One region of the Leclercia sp. genome, then DNA from elsewhere that is predicted to be linked to it. Evidence: predicted binding sites of a transcription regulator. Region 1 holds the regulator's gene; each other region holds the start of a gene.
What was found. Region 1 encodes CRP, which controls carbon source genes, mostly activating them, when cyclic AMP is high. Its sites were predicted from a motif close to ATGTGANNNNNNTCACAT; they were not measured.

Region 1 (6,329 bases):
GGGACGGAAGCCAGGCGGCGCGCTTTTTCAGTGCGACGCGTATTCCAGTTCCGGGCTGGCGTTTGCCCTGATAACATTGTTAACCTCCTGATTCAGCACATCTTTAGATTTGCTTAACGCTGAGTTAAGTGTGCCCCCTGGCGATAAAGGCATCAATTAAGCGTAGAGGGGAATCATTAGCCTGAGAGTAATAATCAAGGTAAATATTTGTGATCGGGATCAGTTCATGTTTCGGAAAACCAGGCTAAACGGGGTACAATTCGGAAGGTATCGTAAATAACAGACAATAATTAGCATCACCGTTATGACCCAAATCATTCCATCAGACTTCAACATTGCACCCGACGAGAGCGCAGAATTTGTGCCCCTGCGCGGCGTGTCGAATCGACACCTGCAGACCATGCTGCCGCGCCTCATCCGTCGTAAAGTGCTCTTTACTCCCGTCTGGCAGCGCCTTGACCTGCCGGATGATGACTTCGTTGATTTAGCCTGGAGTGAAGATCCGCTTCAGGCCCGGCACAAACCCCGGCTGGTGGTCTTTCATGGTCTGGAGGGCAGCCTGCACAGCCCCTATGCGCACGGTCTGATTGAGGCGGCAAAAGCGCGCGGCTGGCTGGGCGTCGTGATGCACTTTCGCGGATGCAGCGGCGAACCCAATCGCCAGAAACGCATCTACCACTCCGGCGAAACGGAAGATGGTACCTGGTTCTTGCGCTGGCTGGCAGAGACCCACGGCCCGGCCCCTACGGCGGCGGTGGGCTATTCGCTGGGCGGAAACATGCTCGCCTGCCTGCTGGCAAAAGAGGGCGACAATATTCCTCTGGACGCCGCCGCCATCGTCTCTGCCCCCTTTATGCTGGAACACTGCAGCTATCATATGGAGAAGGGCTTTTCGCGCGTTTATCAGCGCTATCTGCTTAACTTGCTCAAAGCCAATGCGGCACGCAAACTGAAAGCTTACCCGGATACGCTACCGGTCAGTCTGCAGCAGTTGAAGAAAGTGCGCCGCATCCGCGAATTTGACGATCTGATCACCGCCAAAATTCACGGTTTTGCCGATGCTATTGACTACTATCGCCAGTGCAGCGCCATGCCGGTGCTCAGCAAGATCACCAAACCGGTGCTGATTATTCACGCTAAAGACGATCCCTTTATGGATCATCACTCAATACCGGCACAGGAATTTTTGCCCGCTAACGTGCAGTATCAGCTAACCGAACACGGCGGACATGTGGGCTTTGTCGGCGGCACGCTGCGACGCCCCACCATGTGGCTGGAAACGCGTATCCCGGACTGGCTGACCACATACCTGGAACCCATAAGATGATTATTCCCTGGCAAGATCTGGCTCCCGAAACGCTGGATAATCTGATTGAAAGCTTTGTGTTACGCGAAGGCACCGATTATGGTGAACAGGAGCTTTCGCTTGAGCAGAAGGTCGCTGATGTCAGGCGCCAGCTGCAAAGCGGTGAGGTGCTGGTCGTGTGGTCCGAGCTGCACGAAACCGTCAACATCATGCCGCGCAATCAATTTCGCGGTTAACCGCGACCGCTTTCCATTCAGGGAGTTGCTATGTCCGCCAGACATCCGGTTATTGCCGTTACAGGGTCGAGTGGTGCGGGTACCACCACCACCAGCCTCGCCTTTCGTAAGATCTTCTCGCAGCTGCATCTGCGTGCCGCGGAAGTGGAAGGCGACAGCTTTCACCGCTACACCCGCCCTGAGATGGACATGGCCATCCGCAAGGCCCGGGATATGGGCAAACACATCAGCTACTTTGGCCCGGATGCCAACGACTTTGGCCTGCTGGAGCAAACCTTCGCCGAATACGGGCGAAGCGGCACCGGCCAGGCGCGCAAATACCTGCACACCTATGACGAAGCGGTACCCTGGAACCAGGTGCCGGGCACCTTCACTCCCTGGCAGCCGCTGCCGGAGCCTACCGACGTGCTGTTTTATGAAGGCCTGCATGGTGGCGTAGTCACGCCGCAACACGACGTGGCGCGCCATGTCGATCTGCTGGTGGGCGTGGTACCGATTGTGAACCTGGAGTGGATCCAGAAGCTGACGCGGGATACCAGCGAACGCGGCCACTCCCGCGAGGCGGTGATGGACTCCGTGGTGCGCTCGATGGAGGATTACATTAACTTCCTGACGCCGCAGTTTTCCCGCACCCATATCAACTTCCAGCGCGTCCCGACCGTGGATACCTCAAATCCCTTTGCCGCTAAAGGCATTCCGTCGCTCGACGAGAGCTTTGTGGTGATCCATTTCCGCAATCTGGACAATATCGATTACCCCTGGCTGCTGGCGATGCTGCAGGGTTCGTTTATTTCGCACATCAATACACTGGTGGTCCCGGGCGGGAAGATGGGGCTGGCGATGGAGTTAATCATGACGCCGCTGGTGCAGCGGTTGATGGAAGGCAAGAAGATCGATTGAGGTTTAGTTGCCTGTGGGAGAGGGCCGGGGTGAGGGCATCAGACCGCATGATGCCCCACAACATTACGCCTCGATCACTTCATACGAATGGGTAATCTTGACTGCTTTCTCCAGCATCAGCGCCACGGAGCAGTACTTCTCTGCTGAGAGGTCCACCGCGCGGGAGACCGCCGCGTCTTTCAGCTCTTTGCCGGTCACCACGAAGTGAAGGTTGATATGGGTGAACAGGCGCGGCGCCTCTTCACGACGCTCTGAGGTCAGTTTGACTTCGCAGTCGGTCACATCGTGACGCCCTTTTTGCAGGATAGACACCACGTCGATTGCGCTGCATCCGCCAGCCGCCATCAGGACAACTTCCATCGGGCTTGGCGCTTTGTCACCGGAGTTGCCATCCATCAAAATCTGGTGCCCGGAAGCCGACTCACCGAGGAACGTTAACCCTTCAACCCATTTCACACGTGCTTGCATTTTTATTAACTCCAGGATTGCATTTTTCCTGACAGATTACGCGCCAGCAACAATTCTGACAACGGAAGTCGACCTGCATCAAGCTGAAGCGAGACACCAGGAGACAGGCGGCAAAAGCTATGCTAAAACAGTCGAGATGCTACAGTAATACATTGACGTTGCACATGTATGCAGAGGACATCACACATTACAGGCTGCTAATTATTGTGACAGCCCGTCCCCAGGCAGGGGAAAGAATTCGATTGCAACCCCAGAGTACAGGTACACAGCCAGACTCTGGAGACAGCTTATAACAGAGGATAACAGCGCATGGTGCTTGGCAAACCGCAAACAGACCCGACTCTCGAATGGTTCTTGTCTCATTGCCATATTCATAAGTACCCATCGAAGAGCACGCTGATTCACCAGGGTGAAAAAGCGGAAACGTTGTATTACATCGTCAAAGGCTCAGTGGCAGTGCTGATCAAAGATGAAGAAGGCAAAGAGATGATCCTCTCTTACCTGAATCAGGGAGACTTTATCGGCGAACTGGGCCTGTTTGAAGAAGGTCAGGAGCGTAGCGCCTGGGTGCGTGCAAAAACGGCCTGTGAAGTGGCTGAGATCTCTTATAAGAAATTCCGCCAGCTGATTCAGGTGAACCCGGATATCCTGATGCGCCTCTCTTCGCAGATGGCTCGCCGTCTGCAGGTCACGTCCGAGAAGGTAGGTAACCTCGCCTTCCTCGACGTAACCGGCCGCATCGCCCAAACCTTACTGAACCTGGCGAAACAGCCAGACGCCATGACCCACCCGGACGGTATGCAAATTAAAATTACCCGTCAGGAAATTGGTCAGATCGTCGGATGTTCTCGTGAGACAGTGGGTCGTATCCTGAAAATGCTGGAAGATCAAAACCTGATTTCTGCCCATGGTAAAACCATCGTGGTTTACGGAACACGTTAATTCCGCTAAAACGGCGTGGCATCACACGATGACACGCCGTTTTTGTCTCTATCCCCATGTGGCGCAGGCTCATCTATCACCCGGAAGTTAACTACGCACTGCGGCAAACCCTGGTGTTGTGTCTCCCCGTGGCTGTGGGTTTGATCCTCGGACATCTGCAACAAGGCCTCCTCTTCTCCCTCGTTCCTGCCTGCTGCAATATTGCCGGTCTGGATACACCGCATAAACGCTTTTTTAAACGCCTGACGATTGGCGGGTGCCTGTTCGCCGGCTGTAGCCTGGCCGTACAGCTGCTGCTGGCCCGGGATATTCCGCTGCCGCTCATTCTGACCGCGCTGGCGATGACGCTGGGGGTCACGGCTGAGATCAGCGCCCTGCATGCCCGACTGCTGCCCGCCTCGCTGATTGCAGCCATCTTTACCCTGAGTCTGGCGGGGAACATGCCGGTCTGGGAGCCGCTGCTCCTCTATACGCTGGGCACCCTCTGGTACGGGCTGTTTAACTGGTTCTGGTTCTGGATGTGGCGCGAACAGCCGCTGCGCGAATCGCTGAGCGTGCTCTATCAACAGCTGGCAGATTATTGCGAAGCGAAATACACCCTGCTGACGCAGCACACCGATCCTGAAAAATCGCTGCCGCCGCTGCTGGCCCGTCAGCAGAAGGTAGTGGATCTGATCGGCCTCTGTTATCAGCAGCTGCATATGCTGGCGGCCAACAGAAATCATGAATACAAACGCCTGCTGCGTACCTTCCAGGTGGGGCTGGATTTGCAGGAGCACATCTCCGTCAGCCTGCATCACCCGAAGGAGGTGCAAAAGCTGGTGGAGCGCAGCCACGCCGAAGCGGTGATCCGCTGGAACGCGCAGACCGTGGCGGCCCGTCTGCGGGTGTTGGCTGACGACATTCTCTATCATCGCTACCCCACCCGTTTCACCATGGACAAGCAGCTCGGCGCGCTGGAGAAAATCGCCCGCCAGCACCCGGAAAACCCGGTGGGTCAGTTCTGCGCCTGGCACTTCAGCCGTATTGCCCGGGTGCTGCGCACGCAGCGTCCGCTCTACCCGCGCGACCTGATGGCAGATAAGCAGAAACGCCTGCCGCTGATCCCCGCCCTGCGAAGCTACCTGTCGCTGAAGTCTGCCGCCCTGCGTAACGCGGCGCGCATCAGCGTGATGCTGAGTATCGCCAGCCTGATGGGGGTGGCGCTGCACCTGCCGAAACCCTACTGGATCTTAATGACCGTGCTGCTGGTGACGCAAAACGGCTACAGCGCGACGCGGGTGCGTATTCTCCACCGGGCGGCCGGCACCCTGGCGGGGCTGGTTATCGCCGGCGTCACCCTGCACTTCCACGTTCCGGAAGGTTACACCCTGGCCGGAATGCTGGTGGTGACCCTGGGGAGCTACCTGATCATTCGCAAAAGCTACGGCTGGGCGACGGTGGGCTTTACGGTCACGGCGGTATATACCCTGCAGCTGCTGACCCTGAACGGTGAGCAGTTTATTATCGCCCGCCTGGCCGATACCCTGATTGGCTGCCTGATTGCCTTCGGGGGGATGGTCTGGCTGTGGCCGCAGTGGCAGAGCGGGCTGTTGCGCCAGAATGCCCACGACGCGCTGGAGGCCGACCAGGAGGCCATTCGCCTGATCCTCAGCGACGATCCGCAGCCGACGCCGCTGGCCTGGCAGCGCATGAAGGTCAACCAGGCGCACAACGCCCTGTTCAACTCCCTCAACCAGGCGATGCAGGAGCCGGGCTTTAATTCGGCCTATCTCGCGGATATGAAGCTGTGGGTGACGCACAGCCAGTTTATCGTCGAGCATATCAACGCGATGACGACCCTGGCCCGGGAACATACGATGCTGACGCCAGACCTGGCGCAGCGCTATCTGCAGTCGTGTGAAATTGCGCTGCAACGCTGTCAGCAGCGTCTGGAGTATGACGCGCCGGGCGAGAGCGGGGACAGCAATATTCTGGAAGCGCCAGAGACCCTGACGCAGGGCCCCATGAGCACGCTGGAGCAGCATCTGCAGCGCGTCCTGGGGCATCTGAACACCATGCACACCATCTCGTCAGTGGCATGGCGTCAGCGTCCGCATCATGGGATCTGGTTGATCCGACGTTTGAAACGGACATCCTATTAAGCTTTTTTGCCCGGCGGCGCTACGCTTGCACGGGCCTACGCCTGAACCACGCGCTTAACCGCCTGCGCAAAGCGGTTCATCCCTTCGTCGATATCCTCGCTCTCCACCAGCAGCGACGGTGCAAAGCGCATCACGTCCGGTCCGGCGTTAAGCACCATCGCCCCTTCACTGGCGGCGGCGTAGAGGAAATCACGCGCCCGGCCTTTGTATTGCGGCTTCAGCTCGGCACCAATCAACAGCCCCATGCCGCGAATATCGCTGAAGACATCATATTCGGCATCGATCTGCTGGAGGTGCTTCACAAACTGCTCGCGCTTCGTGTTGACGCCGCTC
Region 2 (6,329 bases), on a different contig from region 1:
TGACCCAGTGCATGTCCGGCAAGGTGAATATGGGCGGCTATGCCACCGGTAACGCCCTGGCGCAAGCAGGGGTCGTCAGCGGATTCGACATGACGGTAGAAGCCACCCTGACTAAACTTCACTACTTACTGAGTCAGGATCTGGATGTGCAGTCGATTCGTACCGCAATGATGCAAAACCTGCGTGGCGAACTGACGCCAGACGAATAAGGAGTGAGCATGAAACAACGTGCCCTGTTACTGGTGGATTTACAGAATGACTTTTGCGCCGGCGGCGCGCTGGCGGTGGCCGAAGGCGACAGCACGGTGGACATCGCCAACGCCCTGATTGAGTGGTGTAAGGACCGCGGCGAAGCGGTGGTGGCCAGCCAGGACTGGCATCCGGCGGATCACGGCAGTTTTGCCAGCCAGCACAACGTCGAGCCCTTCACCCAGGGCGAGCTGGACGGCCTGCCGCAAACCTTCTGGCCGGATCACTGTGTGCAGCATACCGAAGGCGCAGAGCTGCATCCCCTGCTGAACAGCAAAGCCATTGACGCCATCTTCCAGAAAGGGGAAAACCCGAACATCGACAGCTACAGCGCCTTCTTTGATAACGGTCACCGGCAGAAAACCGGGCTGGATCAGTGGCTGCGCCACCACGAAATCGTGGAGCTGATTGTGATGGGGCTGGCGACCGATTACTGCGTCAAATTTACCGTGCTGGATGCATTGCAGCTGGGCTACCGAGTGAATGTGATCACTGACGGCTGTCGCGGGGTTAACATTCAGCGTCAGGATAGCGCTCAGGCGTTTATGGACATGGCGGCGGAAGGTGCCACGCTGTACACGCTGGCGGACTGGCAGGAAACTCAGGCGTAGTGCGCCTTTGTGCCGGGTGGCGCTGACGCTTACCCGGCCTACAAAACCCGTAGGCCCGTGCAAGCGTAGCGCCGCCGGGCAAAACCCCGCCACCCGTAGGCCCGCGCAAGCGCAGCGCCGCCGGGCAACATTCCCCATAAGTCACATAAGGTGAACTGCCTCGCACTCTCAGCGGGACGGCAATGCTATTCTTTTTTGGCACTTTTTTCGCCACGCCCTTACGTGGCGGGTTTGTTTTTTACCGTCAAAATTGAAGAGGAATTGCTATGAAACCTTTGCCCTTGCTGGCAGCTTTACCCCTGCTCTGCGCATCCCTTGCTTCCGCCAGCTCCCTGATGTCGGTGGGCTATTTTAACGGGGGTGGCGACGTCACCGCCGGGCCGGGCGGGGATATCAACAAACTCGATGTCCGCCAGATAACCCACCTGAACTACTCCTTTGGCCTGATTTACAACGACGAGAAAGACGAAACTAATCCGGCGCTTAAAGATCCAGGCAAATTGCACCAGATTTGGCTCTCTCCGAAAGTCGCCGCCGACCTGGCCCTGCTGCCTGTACTGCGCAAACAGAATCCTGATCTTAAAGTGCTGCTCTCCGTAGGTGGCTGGGGTGCCCGGGGCTTTTCGGGGGCGGCATCCAGCCCGGAGACCCGCGCGGAGTTTATCCGCTCTGCTCAGGCGATCGTTGAAAAATACGATCTGGACGGGATCGATCTCGACTGGGAATACCCGGTTAACGGCGCTTGGGGTCTGGTTGCCAGCACCCCAGCGGATCGGGATAACTTTACCGCCCTGCTGAAGGAGCTACGTACTGCGTTCGGGAATAAAAAGCTGGTGACCATTGCCGTGGGGGCCAATGCAGAAAGTCCGAAAAGCTGGGTCGACGTCAAGGCGGTTGCGCCGCTGCTCGATTACATCAACCTGATGACCTACGACATGGCGTACGGCACCCAGTACTTCAACGCCAACCTGTATAACTCCAGCGCCTGGCCAACCGTGGCCGCAGCGGATAAATACAGCGTGGATTTCGTAGTGAATAACTATCTGGCCGCCGGGCTGAAGCCGCAGCAGATGAACCTCGGCATCGGCTTCTATGGCCGCGTGCCCAAGCGCGCCGTGGAGCCAGGTATCGACTGGAGCCAACCGGATGCGCAGAAAAATCCCGCGACCCGGCCCTACTTCAGCGCGCAGCAGATCGACCTGTTTAAATCGCTGGGCTACGACCTGACCAAAGACACCTACGTGAAGTACAACGATATTGTGAAGACGTTTTTAAACGATCCGCAGAAACGCTTTACCGAACGGTGGGACGATCAGGCCAAAGTGCCGTGGCTGTCGGTGAAGGGTGACGATGACAAGGCGCTGTTTGCCCTGTCGTACGAGAACCCGCGATCGGTGGCGATCAAGGCGGAGTACATCAAAGAGAAAGGTCTGGCCGGGGCGATGTTCTGGGAGTATGGCGCGGATGACAACAACCAGCTGGCGAAGCAGCTCGCGGAGTCGCTGGGGATCAAGTAAAGATGAGCCCTCTCCCACTGGGAGAGGGCTTCAATCCGCAAGATTATTGCATTTTCAGTGTCGCAATCGACTTTGGCGCGATGCCAAAATCCTCTTTCAACTGTTGCTTACTCTTCATCACCATCTGACCCTGGGTGTCGATGGTCATGTGCTGCGCATCGGTGTTATTGCGCGCCTGCCACAGCATCACTAACTGCAGGCAGTTCTCTTTCTGCTCAGCGGTCAACGCCACGCCATCAGCCCATTTCCCCAGCTCAACCGCGGTGACCAGACGCTGATAAACTTCCGGCGTCATGCCGTTAATCATCTCTTCAATATTCATGTTAAAACGGACTCCGAAGGAATAATTTGCTGAATCGATTTTTCAGCCTTTGGTCTGGTCGCCATTCTGGTCGTCGGTGAAGCTTAATGAGGCGGAATTAACGCAGAAACGCTCACCTGTTGGCTGAGGACCGTCGGGGAACACGTGACCGAGATGCGCGTCACAGTTTCCACAGCGAATCTCAATACGCCCCATACCGTGTGTGAAGTCCTTCAGATAGTGAATTGCCTCTTCACTGACCGGTTCATAAAAGCTCGGCCAGCCGCAGCCAGAATCGTATTTACTCTGGGAGTTGAACAGCGCAGCGTCACACACCAGACAGTGGTAGACACCATCACGCTTATTGTGCAGCAGACGCCCGGTAAAAGGCGGTTCAGTACCGTGATTCTGCGTCACGTAGAACTGCATTTCGGTGAGGTTTTTTTTCAGATCATCGGGGTTTTGTTGATTCGACATAGGCTTACATCTCGCAGTTGAAACAGACAACTTTTACCCTCGATTCTAACAAAACATTAACACTGAAGTATGAACTTTTGTTCTAAACTTACTCGTTGCGTAGAGGTACGCAGACAAATGTGATCTACTCCACGTTTTTATGTGGTCAGCCCTTTAAAATTCCGTGCGCAGGCCCCACATGGGTCCTAGCTCCAAGGGAATGTGAGGTGGGTCAATCGAGCAAAGGTAGTGCTAAGGATTGATTTGTCGCAATGATTGACACGATTCCGCTTGACGCTGCGTAAGGTTTTTGTAATTTTACACGCAACCTTTTATTCACTAACAAATAGCTGGTGGAATATATGACTATCAAAGTAGGTATCAACGGTTTTGGCCGTATCGGCCGTATTGTTTTCCGTGCTGCTCAGGAACGTTCTGACATCGAAATCGTTGGTATCAACGATCTGTTAGACGCTGAATACATGGCGTACATGCTGAAGTACGACTCAACTCACGGTCGTTTCAACGGCACCGTTGAAGTGAAAGACGGCCACCTGGTTGTCAACGGCAAAACCATCCGTGTTACTGCTGAAAAAGATCCAGCTAACCTGAAGTGGAACGAAATCGGTGTTGACGTTGTTGCTGAAGCAACCGGTATCTTCCTGACCGACGAAACTGCGCGTAAGCACATCACCGCTGGCGCGAAAAAAGTTGTTCTGACTGGTCCATCCAAAGACAACACCCCAATGTTCGTTAAAGGCGCAAACTTCGAGAAGTATGCTGGCCAGGACATCGTTTCCAACGCATCCTGCACCACCAACTGCCTGGCGCCACTGGCTAAAGTTATCAACGACAACTTCGGCATCATCGAAGGTCTGATGACTACCGTTCACGCGACCACCGCAACTCAGAAAACCGTTGATGGCCCGTCTCACAAAGACTGGCGCGGCGGCCGCGGCGCAGCTCAGAACATCATCCCATCCTCTACCGGTGCAGCTAAAGCTGTAGGTAAAGTACTGCCAGAACTGAATGGCAAACTGACTGGTATGGCGTTCCGCGTTCCAACTCCAAACGTATCTGTTGTTGACCTGACCGTTCGTCTGGAAAAAGCAGCAAGCTACGAAGAAATCAAGAAAGCCATCAAAGCAGCTTCTGAAGGCGAAATGAAAGGCGTTCTGGGTTACACCGAAGACGACGTTGTTTCTACCGACTTCAACGGCGAAGTGTGCACTTCCGTGTTCGATGCAAAAGCTGGTATCGCACTGAACGACAACTTCGTGAAACTGGTTTCCTGGTACGACAACGAAACCGGTTACTCTAACAAAGTACTGGACCTGATCGCTCACATCTCCAAATAAGTTGAGATGAGAAACTGATCCAAAAAGGCGACCTCGGTCGCCTTTTTTTATGGCATTAGAGACAGAGGATTGCGTAATGATAAAAACAATTTTTGCACTTCCGGTAGTCGAACAGCTTACCCCTGTGCTTTCCCGCCGCCAGATTGACGATGTCGAAGTCATCGTGATTGAGCATCCGCAGGTACAGGCTTCTGTCGCCCTGCAGGGTGCGCATCTGCTCTCCTGGCAGCCGGAAGGCGAAGTGGAAGCGCTGTGGCTGAGCGATATCACCTCCTTTAAAAAAGGGGCGGCAATCCGTGGCGGCGTGCCAATCTGCTGGCCGTGGTTTGGCCCGTCCGCCGGGCAGGGCCTGCCGTCGCACGGTTTTGCCCGTAACCTGCCGTGGACGCTGAAAGCCCACAACGAAGATGAATCCGGCGTGGTGTTGACCTTTGAACTGCAAAGCGATGACGAGACCCGCAAACTGTGGCCGCACGATTTCACTCTGTACGCTCGTTTCAAGCTGGGTAAAACCTGCGAAATCGAACTGGAAGCGCACGGTGAATTTGAAACCACCTCAGCCCTTCACACCTACTTCAACGTCGGCGATATCGCTGCGGTCACGGTAAACGGCCTGGGCGATAGCTTTATCGATAAAGTGGATAATGCTAAAGAAGGCAAACTGAGCGACGGTTCACAGACCTTCCCGGATCGCACTGACCGCGTCTACCTGAACCCGGAAGCCTGCAGCGTTATTGAAGACACCGCGCTGAATCGCGCGATTGAAGTGATCCATCATCATCACAGCAACGTGGTGGGCTGGAACCCGGGCCCGGCGCTGTCGGTGAGCATGGGTGACGTTCCGGATGACGGCTATAAGACCTTTGTATGCGTGGAAACCGCCTGCGTTAGCGAACCACAAACCGCGACGGAAGAGAAACCTTCCCGTCTGGGACAAACCATTCACATTGTGAAGCGTTAATCCCCTGCCCTTGCCCTCTCCATGCTGAGAGGGCATTAAATTCACTTCACACCACGTCTAACGCCGTTTTCTGTTTCGGCGCCGGGAAGGCTGCATCCAGCTGCTTTAAGGCCTCCGCAGAGAGTGAAATGTTCAGCGCGCCCGCATTCTCTTCCACATGCTTAATGGATGACGCTTTGGGGATAGCCATTACTCCGCGGTGGCTTATCACCCACGCCAGCAACACCTGTGCTGCCGTGACGTTGTACTCTTTCGCTACTGCATTCACCACCGGATGATTGAACAGCCCGGTGCGTAGACGCCCGGCCTGCGCCAGCGGGCAATAGGCCATCACTGGCATCGACTGCTGCTGACACCAGGGAAGCAGGTCATATTCGATACCGCGTGAGGCCAGATGGTAGAGCACCTGATTGGTGGCGCAGGCCCGTCCGCCCGGTACCTGCCACAGTTCCTGCATGTCCGCATAATCGAGGTTCGAGACGCCCCAGCGGCCAATTTTGCCCTGCTGTTGCAGCGTCTCCATCAGCCGGACGGTTTCATCCAGGGCGTAATTTCCGCGCCAGTGCAGCAGATAGAGGTCGATATACTCGGTGCCGAGACGGCGTAAGCTGCCTTCACAGGCGGCAATCCCTTTTTGTTCCCCGGCATTCCACGGGTAAACTTTGGAGACCAGAAACACCTCGTCGCGCAGGCCTTTGATCGCCTCGCCGACCACCTCTTCCGCCCCGCCGTCGGCATACATCTCGGCGGTATCAATCAGCGTCAGTCCGCGCTCAATGCCTGCCCGCAGGGCATCCACTTCCTGGCGGCGTTGACTGGCCTTTTCACCCATATACCAGGTGCCCTGACCAATGGCCGGCAGCGCGATGTTGTTGC
Region 3 (6,329 bases), on a different contig from region 1:
GGTTGGTACCGCTTCGTCAGTCAGCCCCCAAAGAATGTGGTAGCCCGCGCCGTCGCTGTCCACTTTTACCACCCCTAAATTGGCGGTGGGATCGAGCTGCACGTTGCGGAAGAACTTGCCGGAACCAGTGACGATAAACGGCGTGTTGGCGAGCAGCGGCATCGGCTGGCTGAGGGCGATATAGCGCGGCTTCTGATGGAAGTCGGCGGCAAAGGGTTCAATATCCGCGTCATCCAGGCGCAGCGTCAGGTTGCCGCCGTTGCGCTCGTCCCAGCCTTTCAGCCAGGCGTCGGAGGTGGCTTTAATCATGCCCTGGACGAACCAGGATTGAGTGATGGTCTGCATAGTCTTTCATTTCCTGTTAAATCGGGGCGGGGTTTCCCCTCACCCTAACCCTCTCCCCAAAGGGGCGAGGGGATGGTTTGCTCCCTCTCCCTCAGGGAGAGGGCAGGGTGAGGGTTGTCTTACCCGCGTTGACTCAAAATCTCTTTCTCATACGCCCGCACGTTATCCAGCCACTGGCTGCCCGCCGGGGCGTCGTGACGCTGGCAGTACATCTCCCATACCGCCTGCCACGGCAGTGATTTTTGCTCTTCGAGCAGCGCCAGACGCGCGGTGTAATCGCCTGCGGCTTCCAGCGCCCGCAGCTCGGCGGTAGGTTCCAGCAGGGCGCGCAGCAGGGCTTTCTTCATATTGCGGGTGCCGATAACCCAGGCCGCGATGCGGTTGATGGAGGCATCGAAGAAGTCGAGGCCGATATGCACCCGGTCAAACAGGTCATGGCGGATAATCTCGCTGGCGATGGCCTGGGTTTCGTCATCCAGCAGCACCACGTGGTCGCTGTCCCAGCGCACCGGACGGCTGACGTGCAGCAGCAGGTGCGGCACGTACAGCATCGCGGCGGAAATTTTGTCAGAGATCACCTCGGTAGGATGGAAGTGACCCGCATCCAGGCACAGCGCGGTCTGGCGGCTGGTGGCGTAACCCATGTAGAACTCGTTGGAGCCGACGGTGTAGCTCTCGGCGCCAATGCCGAACAGCTTGCTTTCCACGGCGTCGATGTGGTGCGCCGGGTTCAGCTTTTCGCTAATCACTTCATCCAGCGCTGCCAGCAGGCGCTGACGCGGGGCGAGGCGGTCGACGGTAATGTCTTTCATGCCGTCCGGGATCCAGATGTTCATTACCGACGGGGTGCCGAGCTGCTCGCCAAAGTACGCAGACACGCGGCGGCTGGCCTTCACGTGGTCGATCCAGAACTGACGGATTTCGTCATCGGCGTGGGCAAGGGTAAAGCCGTCGGCGCTCAGCGGATGCGAGAAGCAGGAGGGGTTAAAATCCAGCCCCAGCTTGTTGGTTTTCGCCCACTCGACCCAGTTCTTAAAATGTTCCGGCTTGATGGCGTTGCGATCGACGGGGGTGTCGGATTCCAGATAGATGGCGTGCAGGTTCAGGCGTTTTGGCCCGGGGATCAGGCTCAGGGCCAGCTCCAGATCGGCCCGCAGTTCAGTCGCGTTACGCGCCTTGCCCGGATAGTTACCGGTGGCCTGGATCCCGCCGGTCAGCGAACCGCCCGGGTTCTCAAAACCGGCGACGTCATCGCCCTGCCAGCAGTGCATAGAGACGGGCAGACGGTCGAGCTGGCGCAGTGCCTCTTCGACATCCACGCCCACGGCGGCAAAACGCTGTTTCGCCAGGTCCCAGGCTTGTTCAAGTTGAGTGGTCATGCGCAAAGCTCCTTAGTCAGTCGTTTTTGCTGAAACTGCACCCGATAGCGGGCAATTTCATGGCAGGGATTGGGGGTGAACGTGGTCAGGCGGTAGTTCGCCGCAATCGCCGAGCGGATTTCATCCACGCTTGTCAGCTCATCCAGCGTCATCAGCTGAATGCCGATATTGCCGAGCGTGGAGGCCTCAACCGGGCCCGCCACAACGGTAATTCCGCAGGCATCGGCACAAAGCTGGTTGAGCAGCGCGTTCTGGCAACCGCCGCCGACGATATGCAGCTGGCTGAACGGTTTACCGCGCAGGTCGGCCAGCTCGCTCAGGATGTCGGCATACAGCAGGGCAAGGCTGTCGAAAATGCAGCGCGCCAGTTCGGCCGGACGGGAGGGTACCGGCTGGCCAGCCTCGAAGCAGGCGGCCTGGATTTCGGCACTCATGTGCGGCGGGTTGATAAAACGGTCGTCGTTTGGGTTGATCAGGAAAGTGCAGGCCGCCAGCTTTTCGGTTTCCGCGATAAGCGCAGGCAGGTCGGTGATGTTCTGCTCTTTCAGCACCCGCTGGAGCAGCCACAAACCCATAATGTTTTTCAGTACCCGGTAGCGGCCTTCCGCACCGCCTTCATTGGTGATATTTGCGGCCAGGGCGGCGTCGCTGGTGTACGGGGTTTTGCTCTCAAAGCCCATCAGGGACCAGGTGCCGGATGAGAGATAGGCCGCGTCTTTATCCGCAAGAGGAGAGGCGATTACCGCGCTGGCGGTATCGTGGCTTGCCACCGCAACGACCGGAATGTGATTGCCCTGCGGGCAAACCCACTGACCGATCACATTACCCGGGTGGGTCGGCGTGCCAAACCAGGAAGGCGAGGCGCCGGTCCAGTTCAGCAGGTTTTCATCCCAGTTATCGGAGTTGATGTTCACCAGTTGGGTGGTGGTGGCGTTGGTATATTCCCAGTTTAGATTGCCGGTCAGGCGGTAGCTGAAATAGTCCGGGATCAGCAGCGCGTGCGCCACGTTGGCGACCAGCTCCGGCTGCTGCTCAACCAACGCACGCAGCTGGTAGAGCGTATTAAAGGGCAGAAATTGAATGCCGCTGCGCCCGTAAATGGTGTCTTTGCCCAGTTGGGCAATGGCATGCGCCATCACGCCGTCGGTACGGTTATCACGATATGAGACAGGCAGGCCAACGCGCTCGCCGTGGCTGTCCAGCAGCACGTAATCCACGCCCCAGGTATCAATGCCAATGCTGTCGATGAGAATGCCGTCATTGCAGACGTTGGTCAGCCCGGTGCGGATCTCGGCTTCCAGGCCATCAATATCCCAGGCGTCAAAGCCCTCCTGCTTTTGCAGGCAGTTAGCAAAACGGTGCATTTCACGAAGTGAAAGCGTGCGCTGGTTACAGTCCCAGGTAGCCAACATAACGCGGCCGCTGGATGCGCCTAAATCGACTGCCACACAATGGCGAAAAGTCATGGTCGGGTCCTTCTCTAAGTCATTAGCGATGAGTGTAAGAAAGGGAAGAAAAAGCCACCTTCTCGCCACTGACAGACGAAATCCGGGGCTGGCAAGAAAGCAAAGATGAACGTGAGGAAGTTCACAGTTTCCAGTAATGGCGGGGATTGTGGGCAGTGTGACGCTTACCGCATTTCCTGATCTTTCAGCCCGTTTCTTAAAAAACGAACAGGTTTTGCGAGGTTTGCTGCCGAAAATTTAAGGTGAGCCCGAAGGGCCTTAATTACTATTTTGAGAACATTTCTCATTGGTGGGCCGTTATGACCGTACTACACAGCGTGGATTTTTTTCCTTCGGGTGGTTCGCCTGTCGCAATTGAGCCACGGCTCCCTCAGGCTGCGTTTCCAGAGCATCATCATGATTTTCATGAAATCGTGATCGTTGAACACGGGACGGGTATTCATGTATTTAACGGCCAGCCGTACACCATCAGCGGCGGCACGGTGTGCTTCGTGCGCGATCACGACAGGCATTTGTATGAACATACCGACAACCTGTGCCTGACCAATGTGCTCTACCGCTCCCCGGACGCGTTCCAGTTTCTCTCCGGGCTGAACCAGCTGCTGCCGCAGGAGAAGGACGGGCACTATCCTTCGCACTGGCGGGTGAATCAGTCCACGCTCCAGCAGGTGCGTCAGCTGGTGAGCCAGATGGAGAAAAGCGAGGACGGGCAGGAAACGCACGCCATTGCCACCCGCGAGCTGTTGTTTATGCAGCTGCTGGTGCTGCTGCGCCGGGGTAGCCTGGTAGAAGGGCTGGAAAATAACGACGCGCGGCTGACCCAACTGATGGCGTGGCTGGAAGATCACTTTGCCGAGGATGTCTGCTGGGAAACGCTGGCGGATGATTTTTCGCTGTCGCTGCGCACCCTCCATCGCCAGCTCAAACAACACACCGGGCTCACGCCGCAGCGTTATCTCAATCGCCTGCGGTTAATCAAAGCCCGTCACCTGCTGCGCCATACCGACGAAAGCGTCACGGATATCGCCTATCGCTGTGGTTTCGGAGACAGTAACCACTTTTCGACGCTGTTTCGCCGCGAATTCAGCTGGTCGCCGCGCGATATTCGCCAGGGTAAAGACGCGTCGCTTCAGTAACGCGAAGGGAGTCACCGTTTTGTTGCCGCAAAAAGGCTAATAATGTCAGGTTATTCGCCGTTGAGGTTGTGGTGTGGCTGCTCAGTTAATCCTTCGCAAAGATGATTTTTTTGCCTCCCCTGCACAAGCCGTTGCGGTGGCCGATCGCTATCCGCAAAACGTCTTTGCAGAGCATACCCATGAGTTCTGCGAGCTGGTGCTGGTGTGGCGAGGCAACGGTTTGCATGTTCTCAACGATCGGCCTTACCGCATCACCCGCGGGGACCTGTTTTACATCCGCGCCGAAGATAAGCATTCCTACGCCTCGGTAAACGACCTGGTGTTGCAGAATGTCATTTACTGCCCGGACAGACTTAAGCTCAACGTCGACTGGGCTGCCAACATTCCCGGTTTTCATGATACGAAGGGCGTGCCGCACTGGCGCTTAAGCAGCAACGGTATGACTCAGGTGCGGCAGGTCATCTCCCAACTTGAGCTGGAGAGTCAGAAGAGCGATCCCGTGGCTAACCAGATGGCGGAGCTGCTGTTCGCCCAACTGGTGATGACGCTGAAGCGCCATCGTTACGCTACCGATAATCCCTCCGCTACCACGCAGGAAGCGTTGCTGGATAAACTGATTACCACCCTGGCCGGCAGCCTGAACAAAAGCTTCGTGCTGGAGAAATTCTGCGAACAGGAGCAGTGCAGCGAGCGCGCGCTGCGCCAGCAGTTCCGTACCCAGACCGGGATGACGGTAAACCACTATCTGCGCCAGCTGCGTATCTGCCACGCCCAGTATCTGCTGCAGCATACGGAGCTGATGGTCAGTGAGGTGGCGATGCGCTGTGGCTTTGAGGACAGTAACTACTTTTCGGTGGTGTTTAATCGCGAGGTGGGGATGACGCCGGTTCAGTGGCGCCATCGTAGTCGAAAGGCCGCGTAATCAGTTTGCCATGCCGAGGCCGACAATGTTGGCCGCGATAATAATTACCACACAGCCCAGGCTCAGCACGCCTACCGGACGACGCCCGGCGTTGTTCCACTCTTTCAGCACCAGCCCAACCAGGCCGCCGCAGAGCACGTAGAAGCTCATGTGCAGCATCCAGCTCATGTAGTCATACTGCGCCGGGATACTGGCGTGGCCCCAGGCGTAGAAGAAGAACTGCAGATACCACATCAGGCCGCCGAGCGCCGAGAGCAGCACGTTGGTGATGATGAGCGATTTTGCCTGCGAGAAGTCGGCTTTTACCGACAGGTTCTTCACTTTTGCCAGACGAACAAAGCAGAACCCGAGGTTAACCAGCGCGCCGCCGCCCATGATCACCACATAGCTTGGCAGCGCGACGTACAGCGGGTCGACGCCCAGCGCAGCAGCGGCTTCATGCATTGGTTTGGCGGCATTCATCGCAAATGACATTCCGGCCGAGAAAATGCCGCACATCACTGCCAGCACCAGACCTTTCTTCAGATTGAAGTCTTCAGCCTTGATGCCCATTTTGCGCTCTTTGAGCTGCCCGGCGCGGGTGACAATCCCCACCCCGATCACGGCGACCAGCACGCCCAGCAGCGTCATGCGCCCGCCTTCGGTGTTGATCAGCACGTCGAAGTTGCCGTTGAGGATCGGCGTCATCAGGGTGCCGACAATCAGCGTAATGCCAATCGCGATACCGATGCCCATCGACATACCGAGGTAGCGCATGGTGAGGCCGTAATTGATGTTACCGATGCCCCACATTGCGCCAAACAGAAATACCGGGAGCAGCGTGGAGGCGTTGAAGGAGGTGAAGTAGCCCCAGAAATCGGGCAGCAGCATGGCGCTAATGGTCCAGGGCAAAATCAGCCACGACACCGTACCGCCAACGGACCACATGGTTTCCCATGACCAGTGTTTCACCTTTTTAAACGGGGCATAGAAACAGGCTGCACTGGCTGCACCTATCAAATGCCAGAAAATACCCATCGTAATCGCATGATTCATTTTTACATCCTCATCGTTTTTATAGCCGGTGGCTTCCCGCCGACTT

Region 2: a site for CRP is predicted at 3,273-3,290, ahead of msrB (peptide-methionine (R)-S-oxide reductase MsrB). Genes of this name have one in related genera too.
Region 3: a site for CRP is predicted at 3,346-3,363, ahead of rhaS (HTH-type transcriptional activator RhaS). Genes of this name have one in related genera too.

The regions. Positions count from the first base shown of each region.
Region 1 is NZ_DAIQCE010000005.1:47,092-53,420, forward strand. It holds gene mdcA (malonate decarboxylase subunit alpha) at 1-77, opposite strand, end outside; gene V7Q49_RS14460 (hydrolase) at 305-1,327, shown strand; gene V7Q49_RS14465 (YheU family protein) at 1,324-1,542, shown strand; gene V7Q49_RS14470 (phosphoribulokinase) at 1,573-2,442, shown strand; gene V7Q49_RS14475 (OsmC family protein) at 2,506-2,910, opposite strand; gene crp (cAMP-activated global transcriptional regulator CRP) at 3,220-3,852, shown strand; gene V7Q49_RS14485 (YccS/YhfK family putative transporter) at 3,909-5,996, shown strand; gene argD (bifunctional acetylornithine/succinyldiaminopimelate transaminase) at 6,032-6,329, opposite strand, start outside.
Region 2 is NZ_DAIQCE010000001.1:1,498,958-1,505,286, forward strand. It holds gene ansA (asparaginase) at 1-209, shown strand, start outside; gene pncA (bifunctional nicotinamidase/pyrazinamidase) at 219-860, shown strand; gene V7Q49_RS07075 (glycoside hydrolase family 18 protein) at 1,127-2,377, shown strand; gene V7Q49_RS07080 (YeaC family protein) at 2,421-2,699, opposite strand; gene msrB (peptide-methionine (R)-S-oxide reductase MsrB) at 2,742-3,155, opposite strand; gene gapA (glyceraldehyde-3-phosphate dehydrogenase) at 3,497-4,492, shown strand; gene V7Q49_RS07095 (D-hexose-6-phosphate mutarotase) at 4,569-5,453, shown strand; gene V7Q49_RS07100 (aldo/keto reductase) at 5,500-6,329, opposite strand, start outside.
Region 3 is NZ_DAIQCE010000012.1:47,902-54,230, forward strand. It holds gene rhaD (rhamnulose-1-phosphate aldolase) at 1-345, opposite strand, end outside; gene rhaA (L-rhamnose isomerase) at 465-1,724, opposite strand; gene rhaB (rhamnulokinase) at 1,721-3,190, opposite strand; gene rhaS (HTH-type transcriptional activator RhaS) at 3,490-4,326, shown strand; gene rhaR (HTH-type transcriptional activator RhaR) at 4,400-5,248, shown strand; gene rhaT (L-rhamnose/proton symporter RhaT) at 5,249-6,283, opposite strand.